3 regions of the Fictibacillus sp. EA-CB0309 genome follow, and region 2 is predicted to be linked to each of the others. Evidence: riboswitches for the same ligand, from Rfam matches in the RefSeq annotation. Region 2 holds a riboswitch; each other region holds the start of a gene.

Evidence for each region. A riboswitch is a leader RNA that binds a small molecule or an ion and turns the genes downstream of it on or off. The one in region 2 is predicted to bind S-adenosylmethionine.
Region 1: another riboswitch for S-adenosylmethionine. It lies ahead of metK (methionine adenosyltransferase); the one in region 2 lies ahead of ACEWFH_RS16320 (LVIVD repeat-containing protein).
Region 3: another riboswitch for S-adenosylmethionine. It lies ahead of ACEWFH_RS11330 (YezD family protein); the one in region 2 lies ahead of ACEWFH_RS16320 (LVIVD repeat-containing protein).

What each region holds. Positions count from the first base shown of each region.
Region 1 covers NZ_CP169271.1:1,273,840-1,282,856, forward strand. Annotated here, with positions in the region: partial or broken gene pckA (phosphoenolpyruvate carboxykinase (ATP)) at 28-1,610, opposite strand; SAM riboswitch class I at 1,873-2,003, shown strand; gene metK (methionine adenosyltransferase) at 2,165-3,370, shown strand; gene ACEWFH_RS07080 (glycosyltransferase family 4 protein) at 3,724-4,881, opposite strand; gene ACEWFH_RS07085 (phosphatase PAP2 family protein) at 4,897-5,202, opposite strand; gene ACEWFH_RS07090 (hypothetical protein) at 5,175-5,447, opposite strand; gene ACEWFH_RS07095 (VOC family protein) at 5,656-6,027, shown strand; gene ACEWFH_RS07100 (gamma carbonic anhydrase) at 6,017-6,535, opposite strand; gene ACEWFH_RS07105 (hypothetical protein) at 6,657-6,782, shown strand; gene ACEWFH_RS07110 (alpha/beta hydrolase) at 6,840-7,157, shown strand; gene ACEWFH_RS07115 (serine aminopeptidase domain-containing protein) at 7,229-7,639, shown strand; partial or broken gene ACEWFH_RS07120 (tetraprenyl-beta-curcumene synthase family protein) at 7,701-8,736, shown strand; gene mnmM (tRNA 5-(aminomethyl)-2-thiouridylate-methyltransferase MnmM) at 9,004-9,017, opposite strand, start outside.
Region 2 covers NZ_CP169271.1:2,920,254-2,925,996, reverse strand. Annotated here, with positions in the region: gene ACEWFH_RS16335 (alpha/beta hydrolase family protein) at 1-803, shown strand, start outside; SAM riboswitch class I at 844-960, shown strand; gene ACEWFH_RS16330 (MetQ/NlpA family ABC transporter substrate-binding protein) at 1,088-1,912, shown strand; gene ACEWFH_RS16325 (hypothetical protein) at 1,946-2,125, shown strand; SAM riboswitch class I at 2,295-2,409, shown strand; gene ACEWFH_RS16320 (LVIVD repeat-containing protein) at 2,518-3,900, shown strand; gene modA (molybdate ABC transporter substrate-binding protein) at 4,083-4,871, shown strand; partial or broken gene modB (molybdate ABC transporter permease subunit) at 4,872-5,527, shown strand; gene ACEWFH_RS16305 (bacitracin ABC transporter ATP-binding protein) at 5,571-5,702, opposite strand.
Region 3 covers NZ_CP169271.1:2,013,772-2,022,788, forward strand. Annotated here, with positions in the region: gene ACEWFH_RS11310 (GntR family transcriptional regulator) at 5-736, opposite strand; partial or broken gene ACEWFH_RS11315 (IS3 family transposase) at 1,053-1,281, shown strand; gene ACEWFH_RS11320 (homocysteine synthase) at 1,349-2,668, opposite strand; SAM riboswitch class I at 2,791-2,894, opposite strand; gene ACEWFH_RS11325 (sulfite exporter TauE/SafE family protein) at 2,937-3,833, opposite strand; SAM riboswitch class I at 4,046-4,150, shown strand; partial or broken gene ACEWFH_RS11330 (YezD family protein) at 4,238-4,380, shown strand; partial or broken gene ACEWFH_RS11335 (phosphoadenylyl-sulfate reductase) at 4,476-5,188, shown strand; gene sat (sulfate adenylyltransferase) at 5,216-6,412, shown strand; gene cysC (adenylyl-sulfate kinase) at 6,378-6,977, shown strand; partial or broken gene ACEWFH_RS11350 (nitrite/sulfite reductase) at 7,003-8,629, shown strand; partial or broken gene ACEWFH_RS11355 (DUF3906 family protein) at 8,644-8,864, shown strand; gene cobA (uroporphyrinogen-III C-methyltransferase) at 8,877-9,017, shown strand, end outside.

The DNA of each region.
Region 1 (9,017 bases), 1.6 Mb from region 2:
AGAATGGGAGGTTGATGATTCATGTCGTTATACTAATGGTCCAGCTTGTGAAATCTCAGATGAAACGGAATTGAACTTTTCGAAGTTCGCTTTAAATTTAGCAGCAAGTTCTTTTGCTTTCACATCATATTGATCTTGGTCATCCCATGTTTTCTTTGGTTGAAGAACTTGGTCAGGCACACCAGGGCAATGTGTTGGAATATGAAGCCCAAAGATCGGATCTACAACGGTTTCAACAGAAGTTAGCTCACCTTCTAATGCTGCCTGCACCATTGCACGTGTGTGTCCTAAGTTCATACGGCTTCCAACACCGTACTCTCCGCCTGACCAGCCTGTGTTAACAAGGTATACTTGCACATTGTGCTGATCGATTTTCTTTCCAAGCATTTCAGCGTAAACTGTAGCCGGTAATGGAAGGAAAGGTGCTCCAAAGCAAGTTGAGAACGTTGCTTGTGGTGATGTTACACCTCTTTCAGTTCCAGCAAGTTTACTTGTGTATCCAGACAAGAAATGGTACATCGCTTGTTCCTTAGTTAGTTTGCTGATTGGAGGCAATACTCCGAATGCATCAGCCGTTAAGAAGATGATCGTGTTCGGATGACCTGCAACACTTGGTTGAATGATATTTGGAATAGCATCTACTGGATAGGCTGCTCGTGTATTTTCTGTTAATGTGGAGTCCTTGTAATCAGCTACTCTTGAATCTGGATCGATCATTACGTTTTCTAGTACGCTTCCAAAACGGATCGCGTTCCAGATTTGCGGTTCTTTTTCTTTAGATAGATCGATTGTTTTTGCGTAACATCCGCCTTCTATATTGAAGACTCCAGTGTTAGCCCAGCCGTGCTCATCATCCCCGATCAAACGGCGGTTTGGATCAGCGGAAAGTGTAGTTTTTCCAGTTCCAGAAAGACCGAAGAAAAGTGCAACGTCCCCTTCGTTGCCAACGTTTGCTGAACAATGCATGGAAAGAATCCCTTTTTCAGGAAGCATATAGTTCATAACAGAGAATACGGATTTTTTAATTTCACCAGCATATTCTGTTCCACCGATAAGTACGATGCGTCTTTCAAAGGATATGATGATAAATGTTTCAGAGTTTGTTCCATCTTCTGCTGGATTTGCTTGGAATCCAGGTGCTGAAACAACCGTGAACTGTGATTCGTGAGCAGCTAGCTCATCTTGGTTCGGGCGTACAAACATTTGATGAGCAAACAAGTTATGCCAAGCGTACTCGTTAATAACTTGAATTGGAAGGCGATACTCGCGGTCTGCACCAGCAAATCCTTTAAATAGGAATAATTCTTCTTTGCTGCCTAAGTATTGAAGCACTTTTTTGTATAATTTATCAAAGTTTTCAGGTGAAAAAGGTTTATTTACCTTTCCCCAGTCAATTGATTCTTTAACGGAGGCGTCTTCAACGATAAATTTATCCTCAGGGGAACGGCCTGTGTATTTCCCGTAGTAGCTTGAAGAGCTCCTGTGGATGTCAGGATGCCTTCTTTACGCTTAAGAGATTTTTCTACTAAAACCGGAACAGGTAAGTTCTGGTGAGTTGTTTCACGGGTCACAAGTTCATTTAAGGTTGTCGTAAATTCCAAAGTATTCATATCAGACAGTACCATCCTTTATCCTAGAGTGATATATTCGAAAATTAGTATAACACATTAAATTAAATAATGTATACTATTTTATGAAAGTGCATCAAAAAAGTTCGTACTTCACAAAAAAAGATCATAATTCATGAGTATTATCCGTCATATTAAAAACGCTTTCAATAATAACGTCTCAACGTCATAAACTTATTGATATTCCTAGTGTTTTCTATTGACATAGGTGTACCGTTGCGCTATCATATTCCGAGAACGGCTACTCTTATTCTGAGTAGGTGGAGGGACAGGCCCTATGAAACCCAGCAACCGACATGAAAGTGGTGAATGACGATCCACTCGAAATGAAAAGGTGCTAACCTGCAAGGTGAAAATAACCTTGGACAATAAGAGGTTGAAGGCATTTGGATTTATAAACCTTTTCCCTCGTGAATGTATGTGAAACAGGGAAGGGCTTTTTTATGCCTTTTTCAGGTTAAGAACATAAACTGTGCAAAATAGATAAGAATAAAGTACCGTATCATACTGAAAGCAGTTAAAGGGAGGATATTAACTTGTCCAAAAAAGTTAGTCGTCGTTTATTTACATCTGAATCCGTTACAGAAGGACATCCAGATAAAATCTGTGACCAGATCTCAGATGCGATTCTAGATGAAATTTTAGCTAATGATGCCAATGCTCGTGTAGCATGTGAAACATCTGTAACAACAGGTCTAGTACTTGTTGCAGGTGAGATCACAACTTCTACTTATGTAGACATCCCAAAAGTTGTACGTGAGACAATTAAAGAAATCGGTTATGACCGTGCGAAATATGGTTTCGATTCTGAAACGTGTGCAGTATTAACTTCTATCGATGAGCAATCTGCCGATATCGCAATGGGTGTTGACCAAGCTCTTGAAGCAAGAGAAGGTTCTATGACAGATGCTGAGATCGAAGCAATCGGTGCAGGGGACCAAGGTCTTATGTTCGGATTTGCTTGTAACGAAACAGAAGAGCTTATGCCTCTTCCAATCTCACTCGCTCATAAATTATCTCGTCGCCTTACGGAAGTTCGTAAGACTGAAGAGATTCCTTACTTGCGTCCAGATGGAAAAACTCAAGTTACAGTTGAATATGATGAGAACGACAAACCAGTTCGTATCGATACAATCGTAATCTCTACTCAGCATCACCCGGAAAACACGCTTGAAGAAATTCAAAGAGACGTTAAAGAAAAAGTAATCAAGCCAGTTGTTCCTGCTGAGTTAATCGATGAGAACACAAAATACTTCATCAACCCAACAGGCCGTTTCGTAATCGGTGGACCTCAAGGTGACGCTGGTCTTACGGGACGTAAGATCATCGTTGATACTTACGGTGGATATGCTCGTCACGGTGGCGGTGCATTCTCTGGTAAGGATGCTACAAAAGTTGACCGTTCTGCTGCATACGCTGCTCGTTATGTTGCGAAGAACATCGTTGCATCTGGTCTTGCTGACAAAGTTGAAGTTCAGCTTGCGTATGCAATCGGTGTTGCTCAACCAGTATCAATCGCTGTAAACACATTTGAAACAGGTAAAGTTTCTGAAGAAGTTCTTGTAGAACTAGTTCGCAACAACTTCGATCTTCGTCCGGCTGGAATCATCAAGATGCTTGATCTTCGCCGTCCGATCTACAAGCAAACTGCTGCATATGGTCATTTTGGCCGTACAGATGTTGAGCTTCCTTGGGAGAAAACAGATAAAGCAGAAGAGCTTAAGAAACAAGCTAATATTTAATGGTATGTAAAAACAGACTTCCTCTTGGGAGTCTGTTTCTTTTTAAATTAGGTGAAGCATCACGAATGTGAAATTACTAAAATTATCGTGAATATATTTAATTTAATGTGAAATTAATTGGTCCTTCCTTAATTGAAATCATTAAAAAATGGAATTTGTTCCTTAAAAAACATGGATGTTACAGGTGTTCATTTCAGGATTACAACTATTTTATAACAAACAAAAAAGGATTTACTCCGTGAAAATGAGTCAATCCTCTTCTAAAAAGCCTTCAATTATTTAAAATATCTCTGGATCTCAGTAATAAGACCAAAACTCCCCCAACCACATTCTTTTTCTTCAACATGCCGTTTTTATGCAATAATGGTTTTGCTTTTGTTCTTCTTGTATGCAACTTCCTCATAATGCATCAAAAGGTTTCCAAAAATGGCTGACCAAGATTGAGTTAACGCATAATGCCTTGCTTTTAATTTCATAGATTGTAAGAGCATGGGGTCATCCAACAAGGATACTGCATTTTGAATAAACGATTCTGCACTTCCAGCCTCGCAAATTCTACCTGTAAGGCCATCTTGAACGATTTCTTTTACCCCGCCACGATCGGATACGATTGCAGGCAATCCAGATGCCGCTGCTTCAAGAACTACATTGCCGAATGTTTCTGTTGAAGAAGGAAATACAAAAAGGTCTGCTGCAGAATATACACGTGCAAGCTCTTCTCCAGATAGATAACCTGAACAAGTTACATTAGAATATTTCTTTTCCCATTGATCTACCATGTATCTGCTTGGGCCGTCGCCAACAATGAGCCAGTGAACATTTTCTCTTAATGATTGAGGTAATTTACTTATCATTTCATATAGAATCTCTAAATCTTTTTCAGGTGCCAGCCTGCCGACATACAAAAAGATATATTTCTCTGAGATGTTATATTTTTCTCGAACGAGAGAGTCATGATTATGAGGTGTGAACATGTCACAGTCAACTCCTCTTGACCATATTTCAACATTTGTAAAACTTTTACTGTACAGAATTTGCCTCGTTTCTTTACTTGGAACAAAGATTTTTTCAAAAGGTCTATGAAACCATTGAAGGTAACGCCAAAGTAAGGGTGATAGAAATTCAAGATGATAGCATGCAAGGTAGCGGTCAAAATGTGTGTGATAAGAGGCGGCCATGGGAATGTTTTCTTTCTTGCCGTAACGCATTCCGAATAGACCGATATTAAAAGGAGTAGCAACATGAAGGAGGTCAGGGTTAAATTTATTTAGTTCACTATTCAGCGCACGCAATTGGGGAATGGCAAGCCTGCACTCGGGGTATAGAAAGAGTGGCAGGCTTTTCATTGCATAATAGTGATCACATTCCATTTTGGGGATCTCATCTAATGAGGGCATGATGACTTTATATTCAACATCATTTTTTACCAAGTAATCAGTTAATCTTTTTAAAGTCCGTGCAACACCATTAATTTGAGGATAGAACGTATCTGAAAAGAGAGCGAGCTTCATTTTCTTCATCTCCTTTTATAAGAAGTAAGGTAAGATAAAGCTTTTTACTAAAAACAAAGAAAAGAAGCTGGAACTGATGCCTAAAACCATTCCCGCAAGTACATCAGAAGGATAATGCAGACCTAAGTACATGCGAGAAATGGCTACTAAAAGGGCAGCGATCAATAAAAATATACCTATGAACGGATTTAATAAAATCAAAGGTGTAACGATCGAAAAAATAGCTGTAGTGTGACCAGACGGAAATGAATGATCCTTTAATGGGTTGTTGCCGATGTTCGTATCCGGAAGACTTAAATAGGGTCGCTTTCTAGGATACATTTTTTAGAGATGGCAACCGGAATGTGGCTGATCATCAATGAAAGCATACAAACGATGCCCCAAGATTTTAAATGCATAGGGAGAAATAACGATAACAGAATACTCGTTGATATGGTAGCTGTTGCACCACCAAGATGCGTCCACAAGTGAAAGAAATGGTCCATTGAATTCCTGTGCAGTCTTCCGTTAACGAGGCGGAAAAATGAACACTCTTTTTCATAAAGCCAATCAATTACTTTTGTCATGAATATCCCCCTAACTTTTCTATTTTGTTCGTTAATTTAATCATAAAAGGCAATTGTAAGGGGAACATGAAGACAGTATAAATATATTATTAAAATACATTTATATAGCCACCTTGAGCTTTCTCAATACAATAAAAACTAAAATTGATTTTAGGTTGTGTTAAAATTATGGGCAAATCATCAAAAAAGAAGTTGAGGTGAAAGATATATGTATTCTGGAATACACCATGTCTCTTTGTTAGTAACGGATATAAATAAATCCAAGCATTTTTACGAATCGATATTGGGTTTTGAACAAAACAAAAAACGCCCTTCGTTTGATTTTCCGGGCGTCTGGTATGATATTGGCGACACGCAGCTTCACTTAATTGTTCATTCTAAAGGGAAGGCTAGAAGAGACACTACTGAGATTGATAGCAGAGACGGTCACTTTGCGGTCAGAGTTACAGATATGGACAAGCTGTTAGAAACTTTAGATATACATAAGATTCCTTATGTAAATAAGCCAACTAATAAAACAGATTGGCACCAAGTTTTTGTGAGTGATCCTGACGGTAACTTGATTGAGTTTAACGTTTAGTCTGTAATGACTTATAATATTGGCCCTTCTCGTAATATTCACGGCGGATTCGATCCATATCCGCGATATCTTCTTCTGTTAATTCTCTAATGACCTTAGCAGGTCTTCCGAAAGCAAGTGAGTTCGGTGGGATCTTTTTACCTGGGGGCACGAGGCTTCCTGCGCCGATAAAGGCTCCTTCACCTATATGTGCACCATCTAGAACGAGTGAACCCATACCGATCAGTGCGTTTTCTTCAATCGTACAGCTGTGCAGAATGACACTATGCCCAACGGTTACCCCATCCTTTAAGTGAAGTGTTCGGTTCGGACTTTGATGAAGGACCGAGTTATCTTGAACGTTTACATAGTTTCCGATGATGGTAGGGGATACATCTCCTCGGATTGATGTGTTGAACCATATGGAAGAGTATTCACCGATTTGAACATCACCAGTTATGGTAACATAATCTGCAATAAAAGCCGTTTCAGAAATTTTAGGTTGTTTGTCACCGTATGGATAAATCATTATAAACTCACTCCTGTTTTTTAGCTGTTTCCTTAAATAGTGTATCTTTGGGCTATTGTTGTGAAGATCCTTCTTTGACAAGTTGATTGAAGTGCAAGATGCGAGACTACTGGGGATTAGCGTGACAGGTGAGACACAGCATGTGCAAAGCACTAAAGTGGCTCACCGCACGACCCCTGGAAAGCGAGCATCCTGGAACGGAAATCAACCGCTTCAAGAACCCCAAAGAAAGCGAAAACAGCCTTAATTACTTACAGTTTAACAAATCATGAACTCTTATGAATAGAGAAGAGGGTGGAGAAATTTGTGGACTTGGAAAACGGAAAAGGATGCAATAGGAACGATTGTTGTTGTTCATGGAGCAAATGAACATCATGGCAGGTACGACTGGGTAATTAAACAATTAAATGGTGCCGGTTTTCATTGTGTATCTGGCGATCTTCCTGGTCAAGGAACAACAACGAGGAGAAGAGGCCATATTGATACGTTCAACGAATATATCAACACAATAGAAAGCTGGTTTATCGAAGCAGAACAACTAGGGCTCCCCGTCTATATCTTGGGCCACAGCATGGGCGGATTAGCAGTAATTCGTACGCTGATGGAAAAAGGCTTAACGTAGAAGCTGTTATTTTATCATCTCCTTGTTTAGGTCTAGTTCATTACCCATCCAGAGGTAAAGAAGCCGTTTCTTTGCTTCTTAACAAATTGGCTCCAGGTGTAAGGCTAGCGACCAATTTACCTGAAGGAAGTGCCACACGAAACGAAGAGATCCGAATCCGTGACAAAGAAGATAAATTGATCGTTAAAAAAGTTTCTGTCAGATGGTATCGGGAATTAATTGCTTCAATAAAATATGCGTTTGATCAATACAAGCGTTTTCCAAATGTTCCGTTGTTGCTGCTGCAAGCGGGTGATGATTTAATCGTGGACAAAGAAACGGTAAAACAGTGGTTTAATGGGGTTCAATTGGATGAAAAGTGGTATAAAGAATTCCCATCTTTATATCATGAAGTGTTGAACGAGCCAGAGAGAGAGAAAGTGTTCGATTATGTAAAAAGATTTTTATTGTTGCATAGTGAGATCAATAAAGGAAAAAGGTAAAGAAAGATTAAGTAAAAGGAGCCATCTTATGAACAAAATTCCGGTTCACCCTTGGGGATTGATGTATTCCGTTTATACGCACATTTTTCCGGCTGTTGGTCAGCTGCTTAAAGACTGGCATGAAAAAGCTGAACACATTCCAAATCCTGAATTAAGGAAACAAGCAGTGAGCAGTATCTCAGATAAAATGTTTCATTGCGAAGGAGGAGCGATCCTTACACTTCTTGCTGGAAAACACCAAAGAAAAGCCATTGAATTCGTGGTAGCATATCAAACGATCAGTGATTATTTGGATAACCTTTGTGATCGAAGTACCTCACTCAATGAAAAAGATTTTAGAGCGCTTCATGAAAGCATGTTTCATGCTTTAAGTCCTGGCGCCATACCAACAAACTATTATCGATACAGAGAAGAGCAAGATGATGGCGGTTATTTAAATGAGCTTGTAGCAACTTGCCAAAATGTATTATCAGACATGAAGGCTTACCCGAATATCGCAAGTGAACTGATCGGACTTGCCCAAATTTATTGTGACCTTCAAGTACATAAGCATGTGGTCGTACAGGAAAGGAGCCACGTCTGATCAGTTGGTTTGGTGAATATCAATCTGTCTTGCCTGATATTACATGGTACGAGTTCTCAGCATGTGCAGGGTCTACGCTAGGTATTTTCTGTTTGGTCAGCTATGCTTTTCAAGGAAACTTTACAAAAGAGTCTGCAGCAGAAATTAAAAAAGGATATTTTCCATGGCTTCAAGGACTACATATTCTTTTGGATTATTTTATTGATCAAAATGAGGACAAGCTAGAGGGCGACTTAAACTTTTGTACGTATTATAAAAATGATCAGCACATGCTTGAACGCATGGTCTATTTTGCGAAAAAAGCAGATAAAAGCTGTTCTAAGCTGCCGAATTCAAAATTTCATCGATTAATTCAAAGAGGACTGCTAGGCATCTATCTTGCTGACAAAAAAGTTTCAGAGTGCCCTGGCATAAAAAAATGGCATCTAAGCTGGTGAAAGTAGGCGGAGCCACGAGCTATTTCTTTTACGTGAACCGAAAAGTGTATCAAAAATTGAAGCCTTCCCTTTCATGATGAAATATTGCTCTTGGAAGTGGTTGAGGTCAAAGAGCTTCGCATTGCGCGGGGGTATGTGAGGGTAGCAGCGAATGCGTAATTTGTCGAGGGATGTAAACTCGTGGATAAAAGGCAAAAACTTTTGAATTGAGAGGCAAATCTGGTGGATAAACAGCCAAAATTTCTGGATTGAGTGCCAAAACTTTTGGATTTGATGAGCTGAATACCCTAGCAGGTATATGTAACGACCAGTAAAAAAGGCTGATTCAACTTTGGTTAGTTGAGTCAGCCTCTTTTTT
Region 2 (5,743 bases):
CGGGATGTATACAGTGGAAAGGGAAGAAATTAGCTCACACCATACATTATCCAGCGGGATTTAAGGGTGGCACCGAAAAGTTTCCGCTCATTATCATCTGTCACGGATTTACGAGTACACGAATCGGAGTGGATCGTTTATTTGTAAAAACCGCTCAAGCATTGGTGCAACTTGGATTTGCCGTTTTGCGATTTGACTATGCCGGCTGTGGTGAAAGCGATGGGGAATATGGGGATAACGAATTTGCGTGTTTTATTGACCAGACGAAAAGAGTAATTTCATATGGCAGCAAGCTTCCGAACGTGGATAGGGATTCACTAACGCTAATTGGTCATAGTCTAGGCGGGGCGGTTGCGGCTTGTACAGCGGCTGAGGATGATCGCGTCGGGAATGTTGTCCTATGGTCGGCGGTAGGAAATCCCTTTGAAGATATTAAGGAGATTGTCGGATATAACGGAGAACATGCGGTAATCGATCATTTAGGATACGCCATCACGGAAGATTTTCTCTTGTCGCTCCAAGCTTTCGCGCCTATTGAGGAAATTCGGAATTATGATGGCAACGTACTCTTGATCCATGGTACGGCAGACCCCGTGATTTCATCAGGTTATTGCAGAAATTATTTTGATGAAGCAGTGGCTCGAAAAGTTGGGAGCAGTAAGATGGTTCTTGTTGAAGGCGCGAATCATACGTTTTCTTCCATAGCTCACTTTGATCAGCTGATCACGGCCACTTCTGATTGGCTTTTGAAGCATGCAGCACATGGGTTTCAGAATAATTTGAAAAAAGTGTTTGACATGTAATGGAATTCCTGTAATAATACAAAGTAATTTGATAGGAATACTCTTATTAAGAGCAGGTGGAGGGAATTAGCCCTATGAAGCCCGGCAACCATTCGTACTGAATCGCCAGTATGGAAACGGTGCTAAATCTAACAGTGGTCACGCTGAGAGATGAGAGGAAATCGGATCTATTTTTCGAGAAGCCTTCTGTCTCTTTTATGAGCTCAGAAGGCTTTTTGCATGCTGCCTCTTGTAGAGTTTTTATCAAAGAAAAAATAGAAAAATAGGGAATAGGGGAGAAAGAAATGAAAAGAATAATTCAAGTTTTACTCGCGAGTTTGGCAGTGTTTGTATTAGCAGCTTGTGGATCATCAGCAACAAGCGGCGGGGAGAAAACAGAAAAGCTGGTAGTTGGGGCATCGAACGTACCGCATGCTGAGATTTTAGAAGAAGCTAAGCCACTTTTAAAAGAAAAAGGCGTTGATCTAGAAATCGTTACATTCCAAGACTACATCTTGCCGAATAAGTCACTTTATGAAAAAGAAATCGATGCGAACTACTTTCAGCACATTCCATATTTGACACAGCAAGTGAAAGACAACCCGAAGTACAAGTTTGAAAATGCTGGTGCGGTTCACCTTGAGCCGATGGGAGTTTATTCGAAGAGACATAAGTCATTGAAGGATCTTCCGGATGGCGCGAAAGTAATCTTAAGTAACTCGGTTGCTGAGCATGGACGTATTCTTTCCATCTTTGAAGCAGAAGGGCTGATCAAGCTTAAAGAAGGAAAAGGCTATGAAGCACAGCTTAGCGATATTGTAGAAAATCCGAAGAATCTTGAGTTTGTGGCAGACATCGATCCAGGTCTATTAACAAAAGCGTATGAGCACGATGAAGGAGACGCAATTGTTATCAACACAAACTTCGCGATTGATGCAGATCTAAACCCGAAAGAAGATTCTATCGCACTAGAAGGATCTGAATCACCATTTGCGAACATCATCACGGTTCGTGAAGGAGACAAAGACAAAAAAGCGATCAAAACATTGCTAGAAGTGCTTCACTCAAAAGAAATCACAGACTTTATTGACAAAGAGTACAAAGGTTCTGTGCTTGCTGTGACAGAGTAAAATTAGATTAATTACGTCTTGTTTTCGAGGTGAATGAAACTGGGAATCTTATCTGACCGTGTAAACGAGCGCAGGGAAAGAATCATTACTTTTATTCTTGCTGCCGCTAAATTAGAGTATCAGTTAAACGATAAGGATTATTACCACAGACTGCCTCTAGCCAAATTAGAGCAAGAATATAAGGAACTTAAGGAACTGCAGAAAAAGTTATAGTAAGTGAACTTAGAGCAGCCGTATATCGACTGCTCTTTTTTTATGGGTGATGATAGGTTGCTTGAAGCAAGAAATTTCACCAATTAGGTCATCCAAAAGTTTATTTGAGAAAAATATATTGACATTACATGAAATTCCTGTAATAATACATAGTAATTTGATAGGAATACTCTTATTAAGAGCAGGTGGAGGGAATTAGCCCTATGAAACCCGGCAACCATTCTTACTGAATAGCCAGTAGGAAAACGGTGCTAAATCTAACAGCGAACGCTGAGAGATGAGAGGAAATCGGATTTTTTTCGGAAGCCTTCTGTCTCTTTTATGAGTTCAGAAGGCTTTTTGTATTCTGCCTCTTGTAGAGTTTCTATCAAAAAATCTAAGGAGGAATTATTTTGAAAAGAAAATTTTTGTTAAGTACAGCGCTAGTCACGGGGTTAACGGTTTCGTCTATCTTACCAGTTACATATGCGCACGATGAACTGGGAGACATCAACATTGAAAAAGGTCAGCGTAACCCTGATGAGATCAATTCTGTTCCGGTGACAGAAGGAAGTAAGAACTTAAGGTATTTGCACGAAGCAGCAGCTGTCCCTTTGAAAGAAATTAGAGAAGGTGTCAAAAACAGTACAGCCGACGTGTATGCACATAAAGGATTTGCTTACACAGGGACACATACTTCTGGAGGAGGAAACGGCGGGGTTCGTGTGTTTGACTTAAAAGACCCATCCAACCCTAAAGAGGTTGCTGTTTTCGCAGATCAAGACATTCCTGGAACTTGGCAGGAAAAAGTAATCGTTAAAACGGTAAACACAAAATCTTTTAAAGGAGATTTAGCTGTTGTATCTGTTCAGCAACTAAATAATAAAAATCCGGATTCCAAAGGTGGGTTTCTTTTATACGACGTAACCAATCCATATGAACCTAAGAAATTAGGGTTCTATGAAGTAACAAAGAAAACAAGAGGAACACATGAATTATATTTAACGACGCAAGGGGAACGTGTACTGGTTCTCGCAGCGAATCCATACGCTGATTACTATTCTCATGGAAAAGAGAAGGACTTCCAGCTTGTTGATGTGACGAATCCAGCTGAGCCTAAGAAGCTTTACGAATTTGATCCTCGCTCACTGCCAGAAGTGAGTGAAGACTTTGACGGATACAACTGGAACGCGCCAGACGGCAAGAAGCGACCGGTATTCAACCATAGCGCTTATGCGGATGAAACAGGAAAAACAGCCTTCCTTTCTTTCTGGGACCTTGGAACAATCATTTTAGATATCTCCGACCCTGAAAACGTAAAATATGAGGGAAGAACAACATTTGCTTCTGATCAACAAGGTTCTGCACACTCGGCTGCACTTGCAAAAGGCGGCACGGTACTTGTTGAAACAAGAGAGGTATATGCGCCAATTAAGCCAGGTTACGAGCAATCGTATGGTTACACAAGAATCTTTGACATTAAGGATAAAACAAATCCAAAACTTTTAAGTGAGTTCAAAACAGATCTGACAGAAGATATTTCAGAAGATCCGAATAAGCAAGTCACGTTTGGTAAGACTGTTCATGATCCAAAAGTACAAGGAAATACATTGTACCTTTCTCACTATGCAGGCGGAGTGAGAGCCGTTGATATCACAAACCCGAGTAAACCTGTTCAGATCGGGAAATATGTTCCTGCTAATGCGAACATTTGGGGAGTTTTCGTAGATCAAAACTATGTACTCGCATCTGACATGGGAACAGGTTTAAAAGTTTTACAGAAAAATAATAAGTAAATAAAGTTTACTCTCGGTGACAGAGTAAGGTTGGAGGTTGTTCGTAAAGTAGAAAATACTTTTCGGACAGCCTTTTTCGTTTTACTTTCAAATGCCACAGGTCAACTCTCTAAAATAGGATTCATTTAAACTATTTTGTTATAATCAGAGGTAATGATCTTGCTTAGGAAGGAAGAAAAATGTTGAAAAAGTGGTTTTATGTGTTTTTCTGTATGGTTTTACTTACTATTATCCTTTCAAGCTGCGGGCAAAAAGAGCGGAAACATAGTGTCAAATCAGATGAAAAGATCGAACTTACCATCTCAGCAGCTTCAAGTTTACAGGATGTACTCACTGAAATGAAAACCCTATATGAAAAAGAACATCCGAACATAAAGATTACATATAACTTTGGAGCGTCAGGAGCACTGCAGCAACAAATTGCACAAGGTGCACCCGTGGACCTCTTTTTCTCTGCTGCAGAAGATAAATATGATTTGCTTATAAAAGAGGGATTCATCGATAAGAACACGGGAACGGATCTTGTTAGGAACGAATTGGTGCTAATTGTTTCTACCAACTCGAATAAAAAAGGGTTTGAGGATTTACCGAAAACCGACAGAATCTCAATCGGTACACCAGAGTCTGTGCCAGCTGGAACGTACGCGAAAGAAACACTTGAAAACCTAAATCTATGGAACGAGATCGAAAAGAAAGTTGTCTTTGCCAAAGATGTTCGCCAAGTGCTTACATATGTAGAAACAGGGAATGTGGACGCGGGAATCGTTTACAAAACAGACGCCATAATCTCGGATAAAGTAAGAATTGCAGCAACCGCAAACGAACAAACTCATTCACCCATTGTCTATCCGGTCGGTGTGATTAAAAACAGTTCACACCAAAAAGAGGCCAAGCAGTTTTATGAATTCCTGAAAAAAGAGGAGTCAATCAAAACATTTGAAGAGTACGGATTTAAGCGGGTAGGAAAATAGATGGTTATCGACTTTTGGTCACCAGTCAAACTGTCGTTAGGAATTGCACTGGTTGCGGCAATTCTCGTAATCGGTACAGGCTTGTTTTTTGGACGGGTGATGGCTCATAAGAAATTCAAAGGGAAATCAGTTGTTGAAACGTTCTTTTTATTGCCATTAGTGCTGCCGCCAACGGTTGTCGGTTTTCTTTTAATTGTACTATTCGGAAGAGAGGGTCCTGGCGGGCAACTCATTGAATGGTTATTTCACCAGCCGATCATGTTTACATGGTGGGCCGCTGTGATTGCGTCTTCGGTTGTTGCCTTTCCGCTCATGTATCAATCGGCAAAAGCTGGTTTCGAGTCCATTGACGGAGATATCGAAAATGCGGCACGAGTAGATGGCGCGAATGAATGGCATGTTTTTATGAGGATATCCATTCCTTTAGCACTTAGGGCGATTATATCCGGTAGCATCTTAAGTTTTGCACGAGCATTGGGTGAGTTTGGTGCAACACTAATGTTCGCGGGGAATATTCCTGAAAAACGCAAACGGTATCCACCGCGATCTACATGGCGATTGACTCCGGAAATATGGATCTCGCCTGGATGTGGGTAGCGAGTGTTGTTGGGATTTCCTTCTTGATGTTAATTGCTGTTAATCGAGTAAGGGCTTGATGGTGAATACAAACTAAAAAAAGAACCACAATTGGGTTCTTTTTTAGTATCTGGGTGTAGGCCTCTTATTTGAAATGTCAGCTTTTTCATTTTCAAAACCAAACTGCTCATTAATTTCTTCAGCTAGTTCTGTTAAGTATTCATCAGAGAAAAAGGGGTTCTTATCTTTTGACATGTATGTACTCCTTTAAAATTATGTTTATTATTACTTTAATA
Region 3 (9,017 bases), 900 kb from region 2:
TTATTTACTCCTTTTCTTGCTCCCGTGCTCTTGATAGCATTTGTTGTGACATCCATAGATCATCTACTTTTCCTTGTACGTCATCAAAGTTTTGATGCAGAGATTGAATCATGATGTCTCTGTTTTTTGTGGAAATCGCATCAATATAAAGTTCATGGTTTTTCACGATACGGGATAGATCGTCGTACTTTTCATTAAAATGCATGCGCATCGATAATAGAATGAAACTTTCCATTACTGGTTTTGTGTTACTCCAGATCATCGTAATGTAGGAGTGATCGATGGCCCTAATGATGGTTTCATGAAATAAGACATCCTGAAAGGCGAACTCATCAGCGTCTTTGTACTTGATGGCAATTTGCATCATTTCTAAGATCTTGTTGAGCTCTCTCTCTAATTCGGTTGTGTCAATCTTGACTAGACGTTCAAACACGAATGTTTCAATAAGTAGTCGAACATCGTAGATCTCTTCAACTTCTTTTTCTGTTATTCCAGTGACGACTGCACCCATGCGTTCTAATCGAATAAGATTTTCGTTTGCAAGAACTTTTAATGCTTCACGAATAGGTGAGCGGCTTACATTATATTCAGCAGCTAATTTATTTTCAGATAATATGGTACCGCTTTCAATAAGTCCCGAAATGATTCTCATTCTTAGCTCGCATGTTACACGTTCACCGGTTGAGGCTTTAGATAACCATTTTGCAGGATAAAGAGAATCCTTTGATTCGTTCAATAAAATAACCTCCTTTGAGAAGAACGAGTATACTTGTATACAAGTATTATAGTACATGCTTTCTAAAATGCAAGCGCTTTATATTAATGAATGATTCAATGAAGGATGGTAAATTATGTGAGGCTATCGGTTACGATGTTCATTGTATAGGGGGTATATGAGGTTTTAGCGGTATAAATGGTGGATGTATCGGTGGGGTTAGATTTAGTGGTGAAGTTCAAGGATTTATAAGCAAGAGAGTAATAATTATAGGCTGTTTTTGTAAACTTTGTTGTTATTGGAAGTGGTTGATTTCCAGGATTGATAAAGCACAGATACACAAAGTATGTCACGCATAGGTCGATGTATAGATAATGGACCGATGGAATCCTTCTGGGGATCGCTCAAATCCGAAAAGTATTATTTACATAAGTATGAGACATTTGAAGACCCATCTCTAGCGATTGATGAGTATATCCATTTTTATAATTATGAATAATTATGAAAGATATCAAAAACGACTAAACGGCCTCAGCCCTCTAGAATATAGAGCTGAAGCCGCTTAATAAGTTTTTATTATTTCCACTGTCTACTTGACGGGGTGCAGTTCAAATGCTCTGAGCTGTTTTAACCTTACAATCCACTCGGAGAAAGAGCGATTGCTTTCAGTGCGTGATCAAGGTCATAGATAAGGTCATCCACTGTTTCAATACCGATTGAAAGGCGGATTAGTTCAGGAGTAACACCTGATTTTCTTTGTTCTTCTTCTGATAACTGCTGGTGCGTTGTGCTAGCAGGGTGGATGATCAGCGATTTCGAATCTCCAACGTTCGCCAGGTGGGAGAAGATGCTTACGTTCTCGATTAATTTTTTACCTTCCTCAACACCGCCTTTAACACCAAACGTAAGAATGGCACCTGCTCCTTTTGGTAAGTATTTTTGAGCTAATTCATAATAAGGACTGCTAGGTAGCCCCGCATAGTTAACCCAGTCAACGGATGGATGGTTTTCTAAAAACTTCGCTACTTTAAGCGTATTTTCAACGTGTCTTTCAATTCGAAGCGCTAACGTTTCTAGTCCTTGGATGAATAAGAACGAGTTGAAAGGTGCGATGGAAGATCCTAAGTCACGCAGCAGCTGCACGCGAGCTTTTAAAATATAAGCAAGTGGACCGAATGCTTCGGTGTACACGATTCCTTTATAGCTTGGATCGGGCTCAGTCAGGCCTGGGAACTTTCCGTTGCTCCAATCAAACTTTCCAGAATCAACGATCACACCACCGACTGATGTTCCGTGACCACCAATAAATTTCGTTGCAGAGTGAACAACTATATCGGCACCGTGCTCAATTGGACGGCACAGGTAAGGAGTGGCTAGTGTATTATCTACAATAAGCGGAACACCCGCTTCATGGGCGATATCAGCAATCGCTTGAATATCTGCCACATCAATTTTTGGATTACCGATCGTCTCGATGTATACTGCTTTTGTTTTTTCCGTAATGGCATCTTTAAACGATTGAAGATTATCGATCTCCGCAAATTGTGTTTGGATGCCGAGTTTTGGAAGTGTTACAGAGAAAAGATTATACGTACCACCATAAAGGGAAGTGGAAGCGACGATCTCATCGCCAGAACCTGCGATATTGAAAATGGCATTTGTGATTGCAGCCTGACCAGAAGCAAGGGCAAGGGCACCAACACCGCCTTCTAATTTAGCGATTGTCTGCTCAAACGCGTCTTGCGTCGGATTCATTAAACGCGTGTAGATGTTCCCGAATTCTTTTAACGCAAATAAGTTAGCAGCATGTTCCGTAGAGTTGAACTGATAAGAAGTAGTTTGGTAAATCGGTACTGCTCGCGCTCCAGTTGTCGGATCTACTTTTTGTCCTTCATGCAGTGAAATTGTCTCAAATCCAAATTGTCTTTCTTCGTTTTTTGCTTGTTCGCTCATTTTCAAATCTCTCCTCAACATTTTTTAATTTTTTGGGCATCCAATTTGAATTCAGATTCAACTTATCCAACAAAAAAGACCTCTTCCAAAAGAAGAGGTCCCGATGATTTCACACGATCGAAGTCTCATCTTTCAGAACGTTAATGTTCTGCTGAAATTAGCACCATGCGTGTACGCTGGTTGCCGGGCTTCATAGGGTCAGTCCCTCCGCCTCTCTGGATAAGAAGATTTGAATATTGAATTAAGATTTATAATACATAGCTCATAATCAATAGTCAACAGAATTTTTTAAAAATTTCGTATTTTTATTTTTGGGGTTGCTTTTTACAGCATAGATTACGCCAACAGCCCAAAAGGCTGCAAGAACAAAGTAGATTGAGAACATCGTATCGGAAGACAGTCCAACAGTAAGAAGGAGTGTTCGAATATTGGTGATGATGATTAATCCTCCCACTAGAACTCCTAAGATATGTGAGGGGATCAAGCGGACAAGCCAAGCTGCGATTGGAGCAGCGATCACTCCGCCGGCCATGAGCGCACCTACCCAAAGCCATTCGACTTGTTCCCACCCGAGTGAGATAAAGAAACCGATAGAAGCTGACACAGCTACAGCAAATTCACTTGTATCGACTGATCCAATCACTTTTCTTGTTTTCATATCTTGCTTTGCCATTAAGACAGGAGTCGTGACAGGACCCCATCCGCCGCCACCCGTTGCATCTAAAAATCCAGCTAACAAACCAAGCGGCAATAGTTGTTTTTTTGTAAAAGGCTTGCTAGTAGCTGCCCGTTTTTCACCAAGCTTAAAAAGAAAACGATACAGAATATAGACACCTAGCAAAATAAGAAAGATTGAAATATAGGGCTTTACTACATCTCCAGGAAGACTGCTTAAAAAACAAGCTCCAACAAAAGCACCAATGGAACCTGGTAGTATTAAACGAAGAACAACCTGACGATCAACATTTCCAAACTTAATGTGAGATATTCCTGAGGCAGCGGTCGTTACGACTTCTGCTAAGTGGACAGAAGCTGATGCAGCCGCTGGGGCTATACCCGCTACTAAGAGCAATGAAGTGGAAGTTACTCCATATGCCATTCCAAGTGAACCGTCGATCAATTGTGCAACAAGTCCGATAAGAGCTAGAACAATTAACTTTTTCATACTTTTCCTCCTCAAAATAAAAAGGCCCTTAACAAGTGATGTTAAGAGCCTTCGGTTTTCCGATCAGCGATGCGGATGAAATTTTAGTTATTACTATATGTTCCAAAAAGACAAAATGTCAACTGTTTGTTTAAATATTTTGTAAAAAAAGAAAAATTAAAAAATAGGTCTTGATATCCGCTTCAGATGTGATATGATTTTTAAAAATTAAACTCTTATCAAGAGTGGTGAAGGGATCTGGCCCGATGAAACCCGGCAACCTGCAATCGTAAGGTGCTAACTCCAGCAGAATGTTTTTACATTTTGGAAGATAAGGTAATACGTTTACCTCCACTATCTTTCCGAAATGGGAAGGTTTTTTTGTTTTTATAAGAGATATTTGACTTAAAAAGGGAGGCAGTGGAGTGGCGAACGAAAATAGTGCAAACGATTTTCTTCCTCAGCTTGAAAAAATGCTGAGCAGTATCAAATTTGGATCAATCACATTAATCGTACAAGATGGAAAAGTAATTCAGCTCGAAAAAACGAGAAGGTAAGAATTAAATAGCTCGCTGACTAGAAAACTAGAGGCGGTTTTAACGAATGGGCAGTGTCCTAAAAACGTTAAAGCCGCTTTTTTAATGGCAAGAAGGAGGTAACAAATTGCTAACGTACGAAACATGGGACAACAAAACCCGTGAATTTAACAGTGATAACCCTACAAAAGGTGCACTGCATGTTTTGAAGTGGGCTTATGAAACATATGAAGATGATTTGGTTTACGCGTGCAGCTTCGGAATTGAAGGAAGCGTCCTTGTTGATCTTGTTCATCAAATAAAGCCTGATGCTCAAATTGTTTTTCTTGATACGCATCTGCATTTTCAAGAAACGTATGAAGTTATTGAAGCAGCGAAGAAAAGATATCCATCTCTTCAGATCAAGTTAAAGACTCCCGCTTTATCTCTTGAAGAACAGGTGAGTAAGTACGGTGAAGAGCTTTGGAAATTGAATCCGAATCAATGCTGCAACATTAGAAAAGTGATCCCTTTAGAAGAAGAACTGAACGGAGTAACAGCCTGGCTTTCTGGCCTCCGCCGTGAACAATCACCTACCCGCCAAAACACACAATTTGTTAATCGGGATGGGCGATTTAAAAGCATTAAGATTTGCCCGCTTATTCACTGGACTTGGAAAGACATTTGGCGTTACGCACACAAAAATAATTTGCCGTACAACAAACTTCACGATAATGGCTATCCCAGTATAGGTTGTGAGCCATGTACACAGGCTGCACTAAACGCAGATGACCTTCGTTCTGGACGTTGGTCTGGTTTAGGAAACTAGAATGTGGCCTTCATCAAAATGAAAGCCAATAAAGAGAAATTTAGGAGGAGAGAAACGTAATGAGTACAATTCAGCCCCACGGAGGAAAATTAATCAGCCGTTATCAGCCAGAGACACCTTATCACCACATACAAAAAGAAATCACTCTCGATGCGACAGCACTTAGCGACCTTGAATTAATAGCTATAGGAGCATATAGCCCTTTAACAGGATTTTTAAATCAAGAAGACTATCAATCTGTTGTTCATGACATCAGGCTAAGTGATGGAACAGTTTGGAGTCTTCCGATCACGTTACCGGTGAATCGTGAAACAGCTGAAGGACTAAGGGCAGGTGAAGAAGTTCGGTTAACGTACGAAGGAGAAACTTACGGAATCCTGCAGGTTGGAGATATCTATACTCCTATTAAGCAAATAGAGGCAGAGAAAGTCTACAAAACTACTGATAACGATCACCCTGGTGTAAAGAAATTGCTAGAGCGTCCTTCTGTATACGTAGGCGGAGACATCACGCTCGTTAAACGTCCTCTGAAAAAGGAATTCAAAGCCTATCATCTCGATCCTAGTGAAACGAGAAAGACGTTTAGTGATTTGGGATGGAAAACAGTAGTAGGCTTTCAAACGAGAAATCCAGTTCACCGTGCACATGAATATATCCAAAAAACAGCGCTTGAAACGGTGGATGGCCTCTTCTTAAATCCGCTCGTCGGTGAAACGAAATCAGATGATATACCAGCTGATGTTCGTATGGAAAGCTATCATGTCCTTTTACAGAATTATTATCCAAGTGACCGTGTCTTCCTAGCTGTTTTTCCAGCCGCAATGCGCTATGCAGGTCCACGTGAAGCGATTTTTCACGCTCTCGTTAGAAAAAATTATGGCTGTACACATTTTATTGTAGGCCGTGATCATGCAGGCGTCGGAAATTATTACGGGACATATGAAGCACAAGAAATCTTTTCACAGTTTACAGCAGATGAGATCGGCATAACGACACTTTTCTTTGAACATAGCTTTTTCTGTAAAAAATGTGAAGCAATGGCCTCTTCAAAAACGTGTCCTCACACAAGTGAAGATCATGTGATTCTATCTGGAACAAAGGTACGAGAGCTGCTTCGTAATGGTGATTTGCCGCCTAGCACATTTAGCCGTAAAGAAGTAGTAGAAGTCTTAATAAATGGGCTAAGAAAACATGAAGAAAATCACCGAAAAGGAGATTCAAATGAGCAAACCTCACAATATAATTTGGCACGATAGCTCGATTACGAAAGCAGACAGGCAAAGGCAAAATAACCATTCTAGTTTTGTACTTTGGTTTACCGGTCTCTCAGGTTCAGGCAAGTCAACCATTGCGAATGCACTCGCAAAAGAACTGTACGAGCGAAACATTCGTAACTATGTACTGGATGGAGACAACATCCGAAATGGATTAAACCGTGACCTATCGTTTTCAGATGAAGATAGAACGGAAAACATTCGCAGAATCTCAGAAGTTTCTAAGCTGTTTGTTGATAATGGAACGGTTGTGCTGACAGCATTTATCTCTCCATTTTTACAAGATCGCGAGAAGGCAAAGGCAATTGTTTCAGAAGAAGAGTTTATTGAAATCTTTGTGGCATGTCCAATTGAAGAATGTGAGAAAAGAGACCCAAAGGGATTGTACAGCAAAGCACGAAATGGTGAAATTCCTGATTTTACTGGAATTGATTCACCTTACGAAGAACCGGTATCACCTGCTCTTACCATTCATACAAACGAACAAAGCATTACCGAGAGTGTGGAAATCATCTTAAACTATTTGATAAACAGGAAGTTGATTTAACTAACGATAAAGGAGATCGAAAACGATGGCATATGAAAAAGCGTGGGCAGATAATCCGAAGATCAATAAAACAGAACAAAAAAGCTCGTAAAAGATGGCTTAAAAATATTTGAAGATATTCCTCATTACGCAGAAAACGGCTTTTCTTCTATTCCGAAAGAAGAATGGGATAGTTTCAAGTGGGCTGGCCTTTATCTGCAGCGTCCTAAAAAAGACGGATATTTCATGATGAGGGTTAATGTTCCATCAGGCATTTTAAGCTATGAACAAGTAAAAGCTCTTGCTTACATTTGTAAAGATTACGGAAGAGACGTGTTCGATATAACCACTCGGCAAGCGATTCAATTTCACTGGCTTACGATTGATCAGATCCCGGATATCTTTAATCGGTTAGAAGCGGTTGGGTTATCAAGCGCTGGTGCATGCGGTGACATTACGCGAAATATCATGGGGAATCCAATTGCTGGCATTGATCCACATGAACTATTCGATACGACTGAGATCGTAAAAGAAGTATATGAGTTTTTTCAGCATAATGAAGATTTCTCTAACTTGCCGAGAAAATACAAAATGTCCATTAGTTCAAATGTGAACAATAGTGCTCATGCTGAAATTAACTGTGTGGCATTTACGCCAGCTTTTAAAGAAATGGAAGATAAAGAGATTCCAGGATTTCATATAAAGATCGGCGGTGGTTTATCATCTAGACCATTCTTAGCACAGCCGCTTGATGTGTTTATTGAACCGCATCAGGTAAAAGAGGTTTCAATCGCGATTACTACCATTTTCCGTGACTACGGTTATCGGGAAAAGCGTCATCTAGCACGCCTTAAATTCTTGATGGCGGATTGGGGACCAGAAAAATTTAAAGAAAAGCTTCTAGAATATACCGGACCGCTTCACTCTAAAGGAAAAGATGCTCTTAAAACATGGAACGGCGGATACTTTTATGGTGTTCATCCTCAAAAGCAAGAGGGATTAAGTTATATCGGTTTTAACGTACCTGTTGGCCGACTTCATGCTGATGAAGTTTTAGAGCTTGCTGAAATTGCGAAGAAATACGGAAACGGTGAAATTCGAACGGTAAATTCTCAAAACTTAATTATTCCTAACGTTAAGCACGAAAACGTCGAGTTGCTTTTACAAGAAGGCATTTTTAAACGCATCACTACACAGCCTTTATCTTTCATTGGTCATTCTGTTTCTTGTACCGGCATCGAGTATTGCAACTTGGCACTCGTTGAAACGAAAGAAAGGATGCGCAGGATCGCAGACAACCTCGATCAGCAAATCACCCTGGATGTTCCCGTTAGAATTCATATGGTAGGCTGCCCTAACTCATGCGGACAGCGTCAGATCGCAGATATTGGTCTTCAAGGCGTATTGTTAAAAACGAAAGAAAAAAGATGGTTCAAGCTTTTGAGATTTATGTAGGAGGCACACTTGATGATGGTGGAAAGTTTAACGAAAAGCTTAAAGGAAAGTTCCATGCGGATTCACTAGACGAAGTACTTTTCCGCTTCCTCACTACATTTAAGGATACAAAGCTTCCATCAGAAAGCTTTTTTGACTATATAAACCGACTTGGGCTTGAACAGCTTCAGAAAGAACTGGACCGAATTGCAGAAGAATTAGAAGAAAAAGTCTCATAAGAAGGGGTCTCTCCATGTATTTATATAGATTTGAAGTAATTTCAAAATCAACGGTTATACCCGTTGTCATAGCCGCTTCAACTGATGAACAGGCTTTTCAGTTAGTTGATATAGAACTTGAGAAGTATTTTTGAAACAGCCTGATGTTGACGAGATCTCTCTTTACGAAAAGAAAAGAATTCGTACAGGCAACGGGTTCGTGCTATATGAACGTGAAACGATATTAAATCCTTAAGGAGTGATGATGATGGGAAAAGTATATCTTGTCGGAGCTGGCCCTGGTGATCCAGGGTTGATAACCGTAAAAGGTCTGCGTTGTATTCAGGAAGCGGATGTCATTTTATATGATCGTTTAGTGAATAAAGAACTGCTCTCTTATGCAAAACCG